Linked DNA regions of Skermanella sp. TT6. The protein of the gene in region 1 binds, or shares a complex with, the protein of each later gene. Links are inferred from orthologs where the notes say so. Each region holds a gene or a part of one and is shown on either strand. Other genes may lie near its edges. The genes, in order: accB and accD.

Region 1 (11,672 bases):
CGCTGACCCAGGACCGGATCGAGAGCGTCCGCTACCATGTCGAGCATTCCCGCGTGTCGGACCGAAAGGCCCCGGCCGAGTTCGTCGAGATGCACGCCCGGATGAAGGCCAAGCTGATGGGCTTCATCCAGCCCCAGATCGCCCTTCACCGCTACCGCGACTCCGACACCGAGGTGGCGCCCCGCTACGGCCGGGCGATCGCGCTGTACCAGCGCGGCGACATCAGGCAGGCGCTCCCCCTGATCGACCAGCTCATCAAGGAGGAGCCCGACAACCCGTTCTTCCACGAATTGAAGGGACAGGTGCTGCTGGAGAACAGCCGGGTGGCGGAATCGATCGCACCCTACCGGAAGGCGGTCGAGCTGCTGCCGGATTCGGCGCTGCTGCGCAGTTCCCTGGCCCATGCCCTGGTCGAGACCAACGACGACTCGCTGCTCGACGAGGCATTGAAGCACCTGAAGGCCGCGGCCGCGAAGGAGCCGCGCACCCCCTTCACCTGGCGCCTGATCGCCACCGTCTATGGCCGCGAGAACCAGCAAGGCATGCTGTCATACGCCCTGGCCGAAGAGGCCATGGCGCGCGGCGACCGGGCAGTCGCGCGGTTCCATGCGGAGAAGGCGGAGAACCAGCTCCCCGCCGGATCGCCCGGCTGGATCCGCGCCCAGGATATCCGGACCGCCACCGAGCGTCTGCCGACACGCTGATCCGCCCATCCCCGGCCGGAAAGCCGGTCCCCAGGTCGGAAAGCCGGCCGCGAGAGGGCTTGTCGCCGCGCTCCCGATTCGCCATCGTGCGGCAAGCCCCATTCGGAGAACACCTGATGCACCGCCCAGCATTCCTGCCCCGCCTGTTCGCCGCAGCCGCCCTGTCGGCCCTGGTCGGCCTCGCGCCACCGACAGGCGCGCAGGCCCAACAGCCGGCGCTCGATACGCCCGCGGGCAAGGCGGCGATCGAGCAGATCGTGCGCGACTACCTGCTCGCCCATCCCGAGGTTCTGGTCGAATCGCTGACGGCTTTCCAGGAGCGGCAGGAGGCCGCGCAGGCGGAGGCCCAGCGCGGCGCGCTGGTCAGCCGCCAGGAGGAGTTGTTCCGCAATCCGGCCTCGCCGGTCGCCGGCAACCCCCAGGGCGACGTGACGCTGGTGGAGTTCTTCGATTACCAGTGCGGCTACTGCAAGGCGGTCCATGCCGATGTCCGCCGTCTGCTGGAGTCCGACGGCAAGCTTCGGCTGGTCTACAAGGAGTTCCCGATCCTCGGCCCGGCATCGCTGACCGCTTCTCGGGCGGCGCTGGCGGCCCACCGCCAGGGCAAGTACGACGCCCTGCACGCGGCGCTGATGGAGAACCGCGGACAGCTCGACGACGACAAGATCTTCCGCATCGCCAATTCCGTCGGGCTGGACATGGAGCGCCTGAAGAAGGACATGGAGTCGCCGGAGATCCAGGAGACGCTCCAGCGGAACATGCGGCTCGCCAGCGAACTGAACATCCGCGGCACGCCGGCCTTCGTGGTCGGGGACCAGATCATCCCCGGGGCCGTGGGCCTCGACCGCTTGAAGGAACTGGTCGCCGCAGGGCGCGCCGGCTGACCGGCGCCGACCGCCCGGCGGGAAGCGCGTCGCCGCCGGCACCGAACCCTGGACGGGCCCGGCGCCGGTGGCCGGCGGTCACTCGGCGTCGGCCTGCTTGGCCGGATCGGCGTCCTGGAACGCGCGAAGCTCCCGGCAGGCGGACACGATCTTCATGATCCGCGGAAAGGGCGACAGGTCGATGTCGGCGCGCTCGGCATTGTAGACCTGGGGCACCAGGCATACGTCCGCCAAGGTCGGCTGGTCGCCGTGGCAGAAGGTGCCGGTCCCGGCGGCCGGCGTCAGGGTCCGCTCCAGGGCCGTCAGTCCCTCGACGACCCAGTGCCTGTACCACTCGTTCTTCGCCTCGTCGGAAGCCTTCATCGGCCCGACCAGGTAGCGCAGGACACGGAGGTTGTTCAGCGGGTGTATGTCGCACGCGATCGCCTGGGCGATGGCGCGTACGCGCGCCCGTTCGATCGGGTGCTTGGGCAGCAGGCTCGGCTCGGGATTGGTTTCTTCCAGGTACTCGATGATGGCGAGCGACTGGGTCAGGACGTGCGGGCCGTCGATCAGCAGGGGAACCATGCCCTGCGGGTTCAGCGCGCCATATTCGGGCGCGGACTGCTCCCCCTTGCGGAGGTGGACGAACCGATGGTCGACTTCAAGCCCTTTCAGATTAAGGGCGATTCGAACCCGGTAGGCCGCCGACGACCGGAAATAACCAAAAAGCTTCATTAACGATACTCCGCTCCTTCGCGGTTGCGGGATGCCGCCCGTCCGCGCATCTGTTAGTATACCGAGTCACCCAGCATCCGCATCTGGCCGCACGGTCGCACCCTTCAATATCACAAGGCCCGACTCCATGCCGAGATCTGCCGACCCCAGCATCGCCGTGTTCGACATCGGCGGTGTTCTCATCGACTGGAACCCCCGATACCTGTACCGCAAGCTGTTCGCGGAAGATACCGCCGCCATGGAGGAATTCCTCGCGACCGTCTGTACGCCCGACTGGAACCTTCAGCAGGACGCCGGGCGGCCTTGGAAGGAGGCGGTCGAGGAACTGAGCGCCCGCCATCCCGAAAAGGCGGAGCTGATCGCGGCTTACGACCTGGAGTGGGACGAGATGGTGCCGGGTCCCATCCCGGACACCGCCGACATCGTGTGGGACCTGAAGCGGCGCGGACAAAAGGTGTACTGCATCACCAACTTCTCGGTGGACAAGCTGGACCGGGCGCGCCGGCGCTTCGACGTGCTGAACGCCTTCGACGGCATCGTCGTTTCGGGCGAGGTGCGCCTGCTGAAGCCCGATCCCGCGATCTACCGCCGCCTGCTGGACGACCACGGCCTGTCGGCGGGTGACACGCTGTTCATCGACGACGTGGAAAAGAACGTCGAGGGCGCCCGGCACGTCGGCATGCACGCGGTCCGCTTCACCGATGCCGGATCCCTGCGCAGGGACCTGGCCCGGTATGGGATGCTCTGAACCGCTCCACGGCTGTCCGGCAAGATGGTTGCGTGTTTCTCAAAAGGCTTAATTATAGGCGGAAGCGCCCCCTTTTCGTCATACCCGGACTTGATCCGGGTATCTCCCTGCATGGCGGCGCTGATGAAGCCTGCAAGCGATGACCGGGTCAAGCCCAGTCATGACGATGAACGAAGGAACGCTCTACCAGAAGAGCAATCCTATGATTGACCCAGCAATCAGCGTGCCAGACGGCCGTGGAACGGTTCCGGCTACTCGCGCGTTCGGGCGATGACAATCCGCCGCATTCTTTGATGCCGACAAAAACATGTATTTCTCATGTATGTTTTTTCGATCAGTCGCGCATTCGAACGGAGGGAAGACCCATGCTGTCAGCGAAAACGGTCCAGGTGGTCAAGGCGACCGTCCCGGCGCTCAAGGACAAGGGGCTGGATATCACCCGCAGGATGTACCAGATCCTGTTCCGGAACGAGGAGATCAGGGATCTCTTCAACCAGTCCCACCATGGCGAGACCGGATCGCAGCCCAGGTCGCTGGCACTGGCCGTGCTGGCCTACGCCGAGAACATCGATCGGCTGGAGGCGCTTGGCCCGATGGTGGAGCGCATCGCCCAGAAGCATGTGGCCCTGAGCATCCTTCCCGAGCACTATCCCCATGTCGGGACGGCGCTGCTCCAGGCGATCCGCGACGTGCTCGGCCCCGCCGCCACCGACGAGATCATGGACGCCTGGGCGGAAGCCTACGGGTTCCTGGCCGACGTGCTGATCGGCCGCGAACGGGTGATCTACGGCGAACAGGTGGCCCAGCCGGGCGGCTGGACCGGCTACCGCGACTTCGTGATCGACCGCGTCACGACCGAAAGCGACATCATCAAGTCGTTCTACCTGAAGCCCGCCGACGGGGGCGCCCTGATGGCTTTCAAACCCGGTCAGTACCTGACCTTCCGCTTCGACCTGCCGGGCCACGGCTCCGTGGTCCGGAACTACAGCCTGTCCTGCGCTCCCGGGACCGACCATTACCGCATCAGCGTGAAGCGCGAGCCGGCGCCGGCCGGCAATCCCGCAGCCGGGCCGGGCCTGGTTTCCGGTTACCTGCACGACCACGGAGGCCCCGGCACCGTGCTGAAGGTCGCGGCCCCGGCCGGCGACTTCTTCCTGGACGACCCGGTGGCGGAACGCCCGGTGGTCCTGCTGAGCGGCGGCGTCGGCCTGACCCCCATGGTCAGCATGCTCGACAGCATCGTCGCCGCCGGCGCCGGGCGACCGACCCTGTTCGTCCACGGAACCCGATCAGGCGCCCACCATGCCATGAAGGACCATGTCAGGGCGGTCGCCGCCAGCCATCCCGGCGTCAAGGCCGTGACCTTCTATGAGCAGCCCGGCCCGCAGGACGTACCCGGCCGCGACTTCGACCATGCCGGCATGATCACCCCGGAATGGCTGGGCCGGATCGTGCCGCACACGGACGCAGATTTCTATTTCTGCGGTCCCAAGCCCTTCATGAGGCTGCTGGCCCGAACGCTGACCGATCTCGGCGTGGATCGGGACCGCCTGCACTACGAGTTCTTCGGTCCGGCGGACGAACTCTACGCCTGAGCCCGGCGCCGCCGTGCCGTGCCCGGATCCTGTGGCCGGTGCCGTCCCGCGGCACCGGCCTTTGTGCGAGGGATTCGCAACAAGATTACGCCTGGAGGACCTATCGCCTGCCAATTATGTTCATTTTCCGGACTCTTTAAGGCACAATCTTATCCACGACCAATGATTTCATTTGCACCCAGCCCCTCCACGGGGTTCATGATGACGAATGCCGGGATTTAGCGCAAAAGAAACCTGCAGCAGGTGAAACCTTGTCAAAGGAATTTCCCATGACCGCTCACCCTGCCGAGATGGAAGTCGCGACCGCGAACCGGTTGGACCCGAGAACCGATGCCAGGCAGCCCGACGAGGACCTGACCCGCGACCTGCCGGCCGCTCCGGCCCTGATCCTGGAGGATTACCTGCCCTACCGGCTATCGGTGCTGTCCAACACCGTCAGCCGGGCGCTCGCCCGCCTTTACGAGCAGCGATTCGGGCTCACCGTCGCGGAGTGGCGGATCATGGCCGTCCTGGCGCGGTTCGGCCCGCTGTCGGCCAACGCGGTCTGCGACCGCACCGCGATGGACAAGGTGCAGGTCAGCCGGGCCGTCGCCCGCGCCGTGGACGGCGGGCTGGTCGACCGCGGCATCGACTCGGTGGACCGGCGCCGGTCGGTGCTCACCCTGACCGCCAAGGGACGCGGAATCCACGACCAGATCGTGCCCCTGGCGGCGAACCTCCAGACCCATCTGCTGGCATCGCTGACAGCCGAGGAGAACGTCCAGCTCTACGACATGCTGGCCCGACTCCATGCCCGGGCGCGGGAGCTGCACGGCCCCCAGGACGAGGAGTAAGGGGAAGCCCCGGATGCAGCCGCATGCGGGGCGCTGAACGGCGCATGCGGGCGCGCGGCCGTCGTCGCGGCTTTTCCGCCACAGGTCGGCCGGGATACTTCGAAATCGTGGTGATTTCGCCGCAGGCCGGCCGCAGGCACCCCGCGGCCATTGCCGAAGGATCGACAAGTGCTATAAACGCGCCAACGCAACCGCAGCCGGAAAGCCGCTTCCCTTGGCGATCGAGCCCTCAGTCCTGATCCTCAACGGCCCAAACCTGAACATGCTCGGCGTCCGTGAGCCGGCCATCTACGGGACGGAGACCCTCGACGACATCGAGGCGCTGTGCCTGGAGCATGCCGAGTCGCTGAACATCGCGATCGATTTCCGGCAGTCCAACATCGAAGGCGAGTTGGTCTCCTGGATCCAGCAGGCCCGCGGCGAGCATGACGGCATCATCCTGAACGCGGCGGCCTACACGCACACCTCGGTCGCGATCATGGACGCCCTCTCGGTCACCGAGCTTCCGGTTGTCGAGGTGCATCTGAGCAATGTTTTCCGGCGCGAGGCCTTCCGCCACCACTCCTATGTGTCGCCTGTCGCGAAGGGTGTCATCTGCGGCTTCGGCGCGCATGGCTATCTCCTCGCGCTGGACGCGTTGGCGCGGCTGATCGATGCCGACATGAATGACGGGAACTGACATGGCGACTTTCGACATCGATGGTGAACTGGTCCGCAAGCTCGCGGGCCTGCTGGACGAAACGGGGCTGACCGAGATCGAGTTCGCCGAAGGCGAGAAGCGCATCCGGGTCACCAAGGGCGGCGGCACGCCGGCGTTCTTCTCCCATGCCCCGGCCGGCACCGCTCCCGCCCCCGCGGCGGCTGCGGCCCCGACATCGGCTCCGGCCGCCCTCGGCGTGTCGAGCCACCCCGGGGCGCTGACCTCGCCGATGGTCGGCACCGCCTATACCTCGCCGGAGCCGGGTGCCGCTCCGTTCGTGCGCGTCGGCGACACGGTCAAGGCCGGCCAGACCGTGCTGATCATCGAGGCGATGAAGGTGATGAACCCGATCAAGGCCCCGAAGGCCGGGACGATCGCCCAGGTTCTCGTCGAGGATGCCCAGCCGGTCGAGTTCGGCGAAGTCCTCCTGATCATCGAATAAGGGACCATCCCGTTGTTCGAAAAGGTTCTGATCGCCAACCGAGGCGAAATCGCGCTCCGCATCCACCGCGCCTGCCGCGAGATGGGGATCCAGACCGTCGCCGTCCATTCCACGGCCGACGCCGACGCCATGCATGTGCGGCTCGCCGACGAGGCGGTCTGCATCGGTCCGGCATCGGCCCGCGAGAGCTACCTGAACATCCCGGCGATCCTGACGGCCGCGACCATCACCGGCGCCGATGCCATCCATCCCGGCATCGGCTTCATGTCCGAGAACGCCCAGTTCGCCCGGATGGTGGAGGAGCACGGCTTCACCTTCATCGGCCCGACGCCCGAGCATATCCGCATCATGGGCGACAAGGTCACCGCCAAGAAGACGGTGCTGGAACTGGGGCTTCCGGTGGTGCCCGGCTCGTCCGGCCCGGTCGACACGCTGGAGGAGGCGGTCGAGGTCGCCGAGCGCACCGGCTATCCGGTGCTGATCAAGGCGGCGGCCGGCGGCGGCGGCAAGGGCATGAAGGTGGCCTATTCGGCCGACCAGCTGAGGGAGGCCTACCAGCTCGCCCGCGGCGAGGCGCGCGCCGCCTTCGGCAACGACCAGGTCTACATGGAGCGGTACCTGTCCCGGCCGCGCCATATCGAGATCCAGCTCCTGGGCGACATGCACGGCAACGCCGTCCATTTCGGCGAGCGTGACTGCTCGGTCCAGCGGCGGCACCAGAAGGTGATCGAGGAAGCGCCCTCGCCGGCGCTGAACGCGACCCAGCGGGCCTTCATCGGCGACCTCGCCGCCCGCACCACCGCGCAGCTCGGATACCGCGGCGTCGGCACCATGGAGTTCCTGTTCGAGGACGGCGAGTTCTACTTCATCGAGATGAACACCCGCCTGCAGGTCGAGCACACGATCACCGAGATGATCACCGGCATCGACCTGGTCCGCGAGCAGATCCGCATCGCGACCGGCGCGCCGCTGGGCTACGCCCAGGACGACATCCGCTTCCACGGCCACGCGATCGAATGCCGCGTGAACGCCGAGCACCCGGAGACCTTCGTCCCCTCCCCCGGCCGGATCGACGGCTACCATGCGCCGGGCGGGCTCGGCGTGCGGGTGGACAGCGCGCTCTACGACGGCTATCGCGTGCCGCCGCACTATGACAGCCTGATCGCCAAGCTCGTGGTCCACGGCACCACGCGCAACGAATGCATGATGCGCCTGCGCCGCGCGCTGGAGGAGTTCGTGATCGGCGGCGTCGACACCAGCCTGCCGCTGCACCGCCGGATCATCGCCGAGACCAACTTCATCAACGGCGACTACGACATCCACTGGCTGGAACAGCTGATGAAGCTGAAATAGGCGTCGGCCGGAGTGCTGCCCATGGGGAGGGTGCGCGTCGCGCGCGCCTCGGGCGGCGGGGCGCCGCCCCTCCGCACATCTACTCCGCGGCCTGGGCGGCCGGTTCGAACAGGACGCGGAGGCGGTCCATGGTGACCTTCTCCGGCGCGTATTCGGCCAGCGCGCCGGCCTCGACCTTCGCCTCGATCCCGTCCAGGGTCTCGTCGATCCGGTCGAACGGCAGGCCGAACAGGTCGAAGATCGAGTAGCGCCACCACTGCAGGCGGACCAGCCGCTCGACGGTCGCCTCGGGAAAACGCATGCGCTTCACCGTGGCCGGGGTTCCGGCCACGATGGAATAGGCCGGCACGTCCTTGACCACCACGGACCTGCCGGCGACGATCGCGCCGTCGCCGATGGTGACTCCCGCCTTGATGAACACCCCCTGCCCGATCCAGACGTCGTTGCCGATCGTGGTGATCTTGCAGGCGTCCTTGAACGGCACGCGCTGGCGCCGGATCTCGTCCACCCGGTCCGGGGCGCAGAAACGGGCCCAGTCGTGCAGGTCCGCGACATGGGTGACGCGCGAGCTGGTCAGCCAATCGACCGGATGCTCGTTCGACCCGATCATGACTTCCGGCGCGATCGAGCAGTATCGCCCGACCCGCACGTTGCCGATCTTGCCCCCGGCGATCGAGCAGAAGGCGCCGACCTGGACGACCGTCTTCGATGCGATGTGCGCCTGGACCATGGTCGGCGGCTCGAAGAACGAGGTCTGGTTGAGCGCCAGGACGCCGCGGGTCTGAGGCAGCTTCAATCCCAGAGTCGCCAGACGAGCGGCGGGGTTCGTCCCGAAGTCGACAGTCGCAAAACTCATGATATCGCCTCAAATCCAATGCATATGTGAATTACCTCCTCGATTATGGAAGTCTTCAGCTTTACAAAGAGTTTATGGGCGCATGCAGCCGAGTATACTCCCGGCTGCTCCGTTATGCCCGGGCCGTACTGACCGGCCGGGCGATGATTGCTGCCGGCAGCTCGATCGCGATGGTCGTTCCCTCTCCCACGACGCTTGCGATCCGCAATGTGCCGTCGTGCAGGTCCACGAGGGCCTGGACCAGCGGCATCCCCAGCCCGGTGCCGCCGTACCGGCGCGACAGGACCGGCTCGGCCTGCCAGAACGGCTCGCAAACGCGCGGCAGGTTGACCGGGTCGATCCCGATGCCGGTGTCCGCCACGGTGAGGACGACCCGGTCGCCGACGGGTGCCGCATCCACCGTCACGACGCCGCCCTCCGGCGTGAACTTCAGCGCGTTGGAAAGGACGTTCAGCAGGATCTGCCGGACGGCGCGCGGATCGGCCCTCAGGGCCGGGCAGCCGGCCTCGATGCCGACGGTCAGGGTCAGCTTGCGCTCGCGGGCCGTCGCGGACATCTGGCGGACGCAAGCCTCCAGCATGTGCCGGACGTCGAGGATCTCCGGGTAGATGGCGTGCCGTCCGGCGTCGATCTCGGTCAGGTGGAGCAGATCGTTGATGATCTGGAGCAGCTGGTTGCCGCTCCCGTGGATCTCGCGCGCGTAGTCGCCCAGCATCGCTCCCCTGGCCACCGACGCGGGATCGTCGCGGATCAGCTCGGAGAAGCCGATGATCGCGTTCAGCGGCGTGCGCAGTTCGTGGCTCATGGTCGACAGGAACTGGGACTTGGCCCGGCTCCCCTCCTCCGCGCGGATCAGGGCGCCGCGCAGTTCGTCGGCATAGCGCGCCCGCTCGCGCAGCGACGCGTCGAACGCCTTGAGGAACTGGTTGGTCCTGCCGACCAGCAGCCCGATCTCGTCGGCGTCGTGGCCGGGCGGAACCTCGACGAGGTGGCTGCCGGGCGACTGGGCGTCGATCCGGGTGAAGTCCTTGCTGATCGCCAGGATCGGCTTGGTCACCATGATATGGAACATGGCGGTCAGCAGCAGCCCCAGCAGCAGGTTGCGGAACAGGCCGCTGATCAGCGTGGAGCGCGCCCGCTCCAGGAAGGCCGTCGCGACGATGTGGCTGTCGACGGCGACGTAGAGCTTGCCGATCTCCAGCCGCGGCCGGTTCACCGGCTCGTAATAGAGCGGCACGGTGATGTCGAGCGACGTTCCGAACAGCCATTCCGAGAAGAGCCTAAGCCGGGACTCCACCAGGGGACGCTCGCGCACCGCGAGCTTGGCGCCGAACTCGTCCTGGATCCGCGCCTGGAAGATCGGCTGGTAGCTCAGCAGGCCCTTCAGGACATCGGAGGCCAGGGACGAGTCCAGATCGTAGGCGGCCTTCGCCGCGGCCTCCTCGATGATCCGGGTGACCTCCTCCAACGTGCGGCCCTGCACCTCCCGCTCTCGGTGGGCATCGTCCACCAGATCGAGCCCGCTGGCGACGATTCCCAGGAGGAGCGCGATGATGACCGTGTTGCGGGCCTGCCGGAAGGAAAGCCGGTCGAAGAGGCGAGCCATCATCCCCACATGTCCGCAGCCGGTCCGGATGAGCCGTCCGTCCCGGCGGGACTCCGGGACGCTGGCGCCGCCCGGGTCCTGCTGCCGGAAATCGACCCCAACGGTATCGGGCAGTTGATCCCAATTAAGTTAAGCTAAAGTTTATCATATTCACCCGACTGCCCGGGCGTTCAGGCGTCGAGGCTGCGGGATTCGTTCAGGAGCTGGTTCAGCCGTTCCTTCAGGTGCTTCACCTGGGTGGAGACCACCACGGCGCTGTTGTCGAGCACCAGCGCCAGCCCGCGCGTCTCGCTGGCATCCTCGGAAACCGCGGTGATCCGCTGGGATACCTCGCCGGTTCCGTTCGCGGCCGATGTCGCGTTGCGGCTGATCGTCTCGGTGGCGCTGCCTTGGTCGGTGACCGACCCGGCGATCCGTTCGGCGATCGCGTCGATCCGGCTGATCACCTCCTGGACTTCGTGGATATGGAAGATGACGGTCTCGGCGGCGCCCTGGACCGCGACGATCTGGCCGCTGATCCGATCGGTCGCCTGCCCCGTCTGCGTCGCCAGGACCTTCACCTCGCTGGCGACCACGGCGAATCCCTTGCCCGCCTCGCCGGCGCGCGCCGCCTCGATCGTGGCGTTCAGGGCCAGCAAATTGGTCTGGCTGGCGATGCCGGTGATCAGCTTGGCCGCATCCCCGATGTTGCGCGCGGCGTCGGCCAGCTTCGCCACGACCTGCCGTGTCTGCTCGCCCTGCCCGACCGCCCGCTTCACGATGTCCATGACCTCGGCGACCTGGGTTCCGATCGCCCGGGACGACGTCGCCAGTTCCTCGGTCGAGAGGGCGACGGTCTGCACGTTGGCCGTCGCGTCGCGTGCCGCCTCCGCCACGCCGGCCGACTGCTCGCCCGTGCGCCGCGCCGCGGCGCTCAGCCGCTCCGCGAGTTCGGCGATGCCGGCGGCCTGCTCGATCACCGCCGTGACGGTCGACTGGACCTCCGACTCCAATGCGCTCGCGAGGCTGGCGAGGCGGGCGGCGAACTCCTCCTTGCGGCGGCGCTCCTTGATCTCGTCCTCGGCCTTCAGCCGCTCCATTTCCTCCGCGTTGCTCCGGAACACCTCGATGGCCCGCGCCATGGCGCCGATCTCGTCGCGGCGCATCGCCCCCGGCACGATGGAGGACCGGTCGCCGGTCGCCAGACGCTGCATGGCGCATTCGATGGAGCGCAGGGGCCTGGTGATGCTGCGGA
Region 2 (6,436 bases), 400 kb from region 1 along the record:
TCAGCGGCATGGTCTTCGACCACGCCGCCCGCTTGCGGTCCTACGAAATCGTGGCGGATGCCTTTGGCAATCTCCGCTCCTGACCAAGGCTGACGGCGGGGCCGCCATAGCAATTACGAAAAGCCCCGACCTCCCCTCCATGTCGGGCCCATGGCCCGATAACCGGTCACCCGGGGCGTGGCTGTCGGCTGCCGCTTCGCCATGAAGAAACTGAACGTTCGGAAAGTTTCATTCGCGGCGGATCGGCGCCCCGCGCCGGTGACAACTCTAGCCGACTTACTGGCCCGGTTCCCGGGCCAGGGCTGCTGCCCGCGGTGCCAGACGCTTCGTCGGCACGATGTCCTGGAACAGATCCGGCAACAGCCGGGGAAGGGCGTCATATTGCTCCCGCACCATGAAGCCGCGAGAGAAGGCCTTCCAAGCGGCGTTCAGGACCTCCGGAACGACAAGGTCCGGAGCCAGGCGCGCAGTGCCGCCGGCGATCAGGTCGGCCGCATCGCTTTACCCTTCCTCCTCGACAAACCACTTGAGCGCGACGCTCGCATCGACGATGACCGCGCTCACCGTTCATCCCGTCCTTCGCGCACCAGATCCTCGGCCAACGGCCTGGATCCGGCCGGCGTAAGGGTGCGCAGGTGTGCAAGCTCCGAGAGGACGCGGTCGGGCCTGTAGGCAGCTTCCGCCAGGATGGAGCGCAACTCCTGCTCCAGCGATGTGCCCTTGGTCACCGCCATCCGCTTGAGTCGCTCGACGACCTCGTCCTCGATGTTCCTGATGATGACCTGTGCCATAACCCACCACGAAGAGGTTGATAGCATGCATGCTATCACGGCATCGGCCATTATCGATCATGATGGACGCGAAAGACGGCACTGCGCGCTGGATGACGGCGGAAGCAATCTTCCCGTGACGATGCCTCCGCCGGCCCGGACGCCGGCGGTGCGCGCCGCATGACGGGGACCGGCGCGGCGCCGGCGTGCGCCAGCGCGTCAGTGGACGCTGACGGGCTCCAACTCGTGCTGGCGCACGGCCGCGAAGGCGGCTTCGCGCTCGGGCATCACGGTCAGGGGCGTTCCGTCGGCGGCGTGGATCGCGTAGCCGGTGGAGCCGTCGACGTCGACCACCTTGATATAGGCGAGGTCGTTGACGCCGAATGCCACGAAGTCCTGGCTGGAGATCTGGCGCAAAGAGTTCGGGCTGATATTCATGATCTCAGGTCTTTCTGTAACGAACTGCAACGAAACTGTCCGGCGGGCGCAGCCCGCATTCCCGACTGGAGAAAGCGCGGCCCGCGATCATCTCACAACGGGTCGGGCCCGTGTTCTACCAAGGACAACATGCCGCGGGGCGATTTGTGCTAACGCCCCGTCTCGGGCGTCACGTCGATCGTGCGGGCGGTGGCGCCGTCGTCCGGCCCGCCGGCCGGCTGCTGGATCGCGATGGTCCGCACCTTGGGTTCCGGGATCGGGCGCTTCAGGTCGATGTGCAGCAGCCCGTTGTCCAAGGTGGCGCCGACCACGTCGATCCCCTCCGCCAGGACGAAGCTGCGCTGGAACTGGCGCGCCGCGATGCCGCGGTGAAGATAAATGCGTGACTTGTCGTCGGTCTGGCGGCCCCGGATCACGAGCTGGTTGTCCTCGGTCTGGACGGTCAGGTCGTCCATGGTGAAGCCTGCCACCGCCAGCGTGATGCGCAGGCCGTCCTCGCCGATCTGCTCGATGTTGTAGGGCGGATACCCCTCCGCCGAATTCTTCGAGATCCGGTCGAGCGTCCGCTCGAACTGGTCGAAACCCAGCAGCAGCGGGCTGTTGAACAGGGACAATCGTGTCGTCACGCGGCATCCTCCTCCAGTGAGCGAGTAGCTATGCGGGCCCGGAACCGGCACCCCGGCGGCAGCCCCGGCCGGCGCTGCCTAGATCCCTAGATGGGGAACGGGCCGCCGCCGGGCAAGGCTGCCCTGCGTCGCGCCCTTCTCATGCGTATCTTCCTTTAAAAACAAATGACGCGCGGCTATGGTGGCCGCTCCCGGAAGGCACGAGAGTTATAGCAGTGACATCTCCGACCACCAACAAGCCGACTTCCACCATGTCCGCCGCCCCGGCCGCGTCCGGCGACGGGCAGCCCGGCGACCAGCTGGGTAGCGTGATGCAGCGGCTGAATACCTACCGTTCGGGTCCGGACGAGCACGGGCACTTCGGCATCTATGGCGGACGCTTCGTCGCCGAGACGCTGATGCCCCTGATCCTGGAGGTCGAGCAGGCCTACAACGCCGCCAAGGTCGATCCCGCCTTCAAGGCGGAGCTGCGCCATTACCTGACGCACTATGTCGGCCGGCCCAGCCCGCTGTACCATGCCGAGCGGCTGACCGCCCGGTTCGGCGGCGCCAAGGTCTATTTCAAGCGGGACGAGCTGAACCACACCGGCGCCCACAAGATCAACAACTGCATGGGCCAGATCCTGCTGGCCAGGCGGATGGGCAAGCGCCGCATCATCGCGGAGACCGGGGCCGGCCAGCACGGCGTCGCCACCGCCACGGTCTGCGCCCTGTTCGACCTGCCCTGCACGATCTACATGGGCGAGACCGACATCGAGCGGCAGAAGCCCAACGTCTTCCGGATGAAGCTGCTGGGGGCGGAGGTCAAGCCGGTCAGCTCCGGCTCGCGCACCCTCAAGGACGCCATGAACGAGGCGCTCCGCGACTGGGTGACCAACGTCGAGGACACCTTCTACATCATCGGCACGGTCGCCGGCCCGCACCCCTATCCGGCCATGGTGCGCGACTTCCAGTCCGTCATCGGGGAGGAAGTGCGGGAGCAGATGATGGCCGCCGAGGGACGGCTGCCCGACAGCCTCGTCGCCTGCATCGGCGGCGGCTCCAACGCCATGGGCCTGTTCTACCCGTTCCTGGACGAGCCGACCGTCCGCATGGTCGCGGTCGAGGCCGCCGGCCACGGCATTGAGACCGGCGCCCACGCCGCCTCGCTGACCGGCGGGCGCCCCGGCGTGCTGCACGGCAACCGCACATACCTGCTCCAGAACGAGGACGGCCAGATCACCGAGGGACACTCGATCTCGGCGGGCCTCGACTATCCCGGCATCGGGCCGGAGCACTCCTGGCTGCACGACGTCGGCCGGGTCGAGTATATCTCCGCCACCGACAACGAGGCGCTGGACGCCTTCCAGATGTGCTCGCGCCTGGAAGGCATCATCCCGGCGCTGGAGCCGTCCCACGCGCTGGCCGCCGTCACCAAGCTGGCGCCGACCCTGCCCAAGGATCACCTTCTGGTGATGAACCTGTGCGGCCGGGGCGACAAGGACATCTTCACCGTGGCGGACGCCCTGGGGGTCAAGATATGAGCGCTGCCATCGACCATGGCGACACCGCGGCGGCCATGGCCGCCCAATCCGGCCAAGATCGTTCCGGCCAGGCTCCGTCCAGCCGTGCCGCCGACAGCGGGCGGCTCGCCGCCCGGTTCGAGACCCTGAAGCGCGAGGGGCGCGGCGGGCTGGTGACCTTCGTCAGCGCCGGCGATCCCGACTACGCCACCAGCCTCAGGCTGGTCCAGGGCCTGCCGGGGGCCGGCGCCGACGTGATCGAACTGGGCATGCCCTTCACCGATCCCATGGCCGACGGCCCGTCGATCCAGGCCTCGTCCCTGCGGGCGCTCAAGGCCGGCATGACCCTGCGCGGCACGCTGCGGCTGGTGGAGGAATTCCGCCTGACCGACGCGGAGACGCCGATCATCCTGATGGGCTATTACAATCCCATCTATGCCTACGGCGTCGAGCGCTTCCTGACCGACGCCCGGGCCGCCGGCGTGGACGGCCTGATCGTGGTGGACCTGCCGCCGGAGGAGGACGTAGAGCTGTGTCTGCCGGCGCTGGCCGCCGGCGTCAACTTCATCCGGCTGGCGACGCCCACGACCGACGACCGGCGCCTGCCGGCCGTCCTGGCCAATACCAGCGGCTTCATCTACTACGTCTCGATCGCCGGCATCACCGGCGCCGGCGCCGCCACCGACGAGGCGATCTCCGCCGCCGTCGAACGGCTGCGCCGCCATACCGACCTGCCGGTCGCCGTGGGCTTCGGCATCACCACGCCGGCGGCCGCCGCCTCCGTCGCCCGGCTCGCCGACGCGGCCGTGGTCGGGTCGGCCATCGTCAACCGTATCGCCGCCAACCTGGACGAGAACGGCTCGCCCGCTCCCGGACTGGTCGACGACGTGCTGGCCTTCGTGCGAACCCTGTCCGACGGCGTCCGCGCCGCGCGCGGCTGACCTCGGGGCATCCGCCTCCAGGTACGCTTTCCAGGCAAGCTTCCCAGGGAACGGCCCACAAGCATCCAGCCTCCCGAGCAAACCGCCTCCAAGCATTCAGCCTCCACGAACGGCGAAGACCCCGAACCATGAACTGGCTTACCAATTTCGTCCGCCCCAAGATCCGCGCGCTCTACACCAGGAAGGAAGTGCCGGACAATCTCTGGCACAAGTGCGCCAACTGCGAGGCGATGATCTTCCACCGCGACCTGGAAGAGAACCTCCACGTCTGCCAGCATTGCGGCTTCCACATGCGCCTGGATGCCGACAAGCGCCTGAAGATGCTGTTCGACGACGACGACTACCATGTCATCGAGCTGCCCAAGGTGCCGGTCGATCCGCTGCGCTTCCGCGACCAGAAGCGCTACACCGACCGCTTGAAGGAAGCCCAGGCCAAGTCCGGCAAGAACGACGCGATCCAGGTCGCGCACGGCAGGATGGGCGGCATCCCGACCGTCATCGCAGCCTTCGACTTCGGCTTCATGGGCGGCTCCATGGGGATCGCGGTGGGCGAGGGGCTGCTGGCCGCGGCACGGCTCGCCGTCCTCCAGGAGGCGCCGCTGGTCGTGGTGCCGTCCTCCGGCGGCGCCCGCATGCAGGAAGGCATCCTGTCGCTGATGCAGATGCCGCGCAGCACCATCGCGGTGCAGATGGTGAAGGAGGCGGGGCTTCCCTACATCGTCGTCCTGACCGACCCGACCACCGGCGGCGTCACGGCCTCCTTCGCGATGCTGGGCGACCTGCACATCGCCGAGAAGGGCGCGCAGATCGGCTTCGCCGGCGCCCGCGTGATCGAGGACACCATCCGCGAGACCCTGCCGGAAGGCTTCCAGCGGTCCGAATACCTGATGGAGCACGGCATGGTGGACATGGTCGTCCACCGCAAGGACCTCAGGGCCACGCTGGTCCGGGTGCTCGACCTGCTCGGCCGCCCCGGTCCCTCCGCCGAGATCGTCCCCCTGCCGAAGCCGGAGGCCGAGGCCCCCGCCATGACGGCGAAGGCCGCCCCGACGGAGGCCGAGCCGTTGGAAGCGGTCGAGCTTGAACCGGCGTCCCCGGCGCCGGCGCAACCCCAGAGCGGTGAGACAGTTGAGCCAGCCCCCAACGGCGCCGCAGCCGCCGTCACTCCCGGCGATCGTCCCGAGCGGTGAGCGTGCCGACCCGGTCCTGGACCGGCTGAAGCACCTTCACCCCAAGGTCATCGACCTGTCGCTCGGCCGGACCTTCCGGATGCTGGAGGCCGTCGGCAGCCCGCACCTGCGGCTGCCGCCGGTGGTCCATGTGGCGGGGACCAACGGCAAGGGATCGACCATCGCCTTCCTGCGCGCCTTCCTGGAGGCGGCGGGCCGGCGGGTCCACGTCTATACCTCGCCCCATCTCGTGCGCTTCCACGAACGCATCCGGCTGGCCGGGGACCTGATCGCCGACGACCACCTCGCCGCCATCCTGGAGGAGTGCGAGGCGGCGAACCGGGGCGAGCCGATCACCTATTTCGAGATCACGACCGCCGCCGCCATGCTGGCCTTCTCCCGCGTGCCGGCCGACGTGCTGCTGCTGGAGACCGGGCTGGGCGGCCGGCTCGACAGCACCAACGTGGTCGACCGCCCGGCGGTGACGGCGCTGACCCGCATCTCCTACGACCACATGCAATTCCTGGGGCCGACCCTGTCCGCCATCGCGGGCGAGAAGGCCGGCATCATGAAGCCGGGCGTCCCCGCCGTCGTGGCGCCCCAGCCGGCGGAAGAGGCCATGGCGGTCTTCCGCGCCCGCGCCGCCGCGATCGGCGCCCCGCTCCACGCCGCGGGGGAGGATTGGACGGTCGCGGCCGCCGGCGACGGCTTCCGGTTCGAGGGACCCGGCCGACGCGCCGACCTGCCGCTGCCGGCGCTGCCGGGCGCCCACCAGATCGTCAATGCCGGGGTGGCGCTGGCCTGCCTCGACCATCTGCCCGGCCCCCGGGTGCCCGACGCGGCGGTGGTGCGCGGACTGGCGGAGGTCTCCTGGCCCGGCCGGCTCCAGCGGCTGACCCGCGGCCCCCTGGTGGACCGGCTGCCCCCGGGATGGGAACTGTGGCTGGACGGCGGGCACAACGATTCCGCCGGCGAGGTGCTGGGCGCCCA

What was found.
Region 2: the proteins of accB (region 1) and accD are in contact, whole or in part, in a solved structure (PDB 8UXZ), measured with the Escherichia coli proteins. The link is inferred for Skermanella sp. TT6 from one-to-one orthologs.

Annotation. Positions count from the first base shown.
Region 1 is NZ_CP067420.1:4,149,061-4,160,732, forward strand. Bases 5,170-7,892 are described here. They hold accB (acetyl-CoA carboxylase biotin carboxyl carrier protein), read left to right. Parts: upstream 5,170-6,161; coding sequence 6,162-6,623; downstream 6,624-7,892. Other genes in these bases: IGS68_RS19365 (MarR family winged helix-turn-helix transcriptional regulator), read left to right, coding at 5,170-5,481; aroQ (type II 3-dehydroquinate dehydratase), read left to right, coding at 5,696-6,160; accC (acetyl-CoA carboxylase biotin carboxylase subunit), read left to right, coding at 6,636-7,892. In the rest of the region: IGS68_RS19340 (M48 family metalloprotease), read left to right, coding at 1-704; IGS68_RS19345 (DsbA family protein), read left to right, coding at 821-1,588; maiA (maleylacetoacetate isomerase), read right to left, coding at 1,667-2,305; IGS68_RS19355 (HAD family hydrolase), read left to right, coding at 2,433-3,053; hmpA (NO-inducible flavohemoprotein), read left to right, coding at 3,419-4,648; more of IGS68_RS19365, read left to right, coding at 4,918-5,169; more of accC, read left to right, coding at 7,893-7,976; IGS68_RS19385 (CatB-related O-acetyltransferase), read right to left, coding at 8,056-8,832; IGS68_RS19390 (sensor histidine kinase), read right to left, coding at 8,945-10,441; IGS68_RS19395 (methyl-accepting chemotaxis protein), read right to left, coding at 10,609-11,672. UniProt on the Escherichia coli protein: This protein is a component of the acetyl coenzyme A carboxylase complex; first, biotin carboxylase catalyzes the carboxylation of the carrier protein and then the transcarboxylase transfers the carboxyl group to form malonyl-CoA.
Region 2 is NZ_CP067420.1:4,550,929-4,557,364, reverse strand. What follows is about bases 3,638-6,436. They hold accD (acetyl-CoA carboxylase, carboxyltransferase subunit beta), read left to right. Parts: upstream 3,638-4,405; coding sequence 4,406-5,467; downstream 5,468-6,436. Other genes in these bases: IGS68_RS21215 (bifunctional folylpolyglutamate synthase/dihydrofolate synthase), read left to right, coding at 5,406-6,436; trpA (tryptophan synthase subunit alpha), read left to right, coding at 3,638-4,277. In the rest of the region: IGS68_RS21250 (LLM class flavin-dependent oxidoreductase), read left to right, coding at 1-83; IGS68_RS21245 (FitA-like ribbon-helix-helix domain-containing protein), read right to left, coding at 561-791; IGS68_RS21240 (DUF1150 family protein), read right to left, coding at 990-1,208; IGS68_RS21235 (Hsp20 family protein), read right to left, coding at 1,358-1,834; trpB (tryptophan synthase subunit beta), read left to right, coding at 2,146-3,357; more of trpA, read left to right, coding at 3,354-3,637.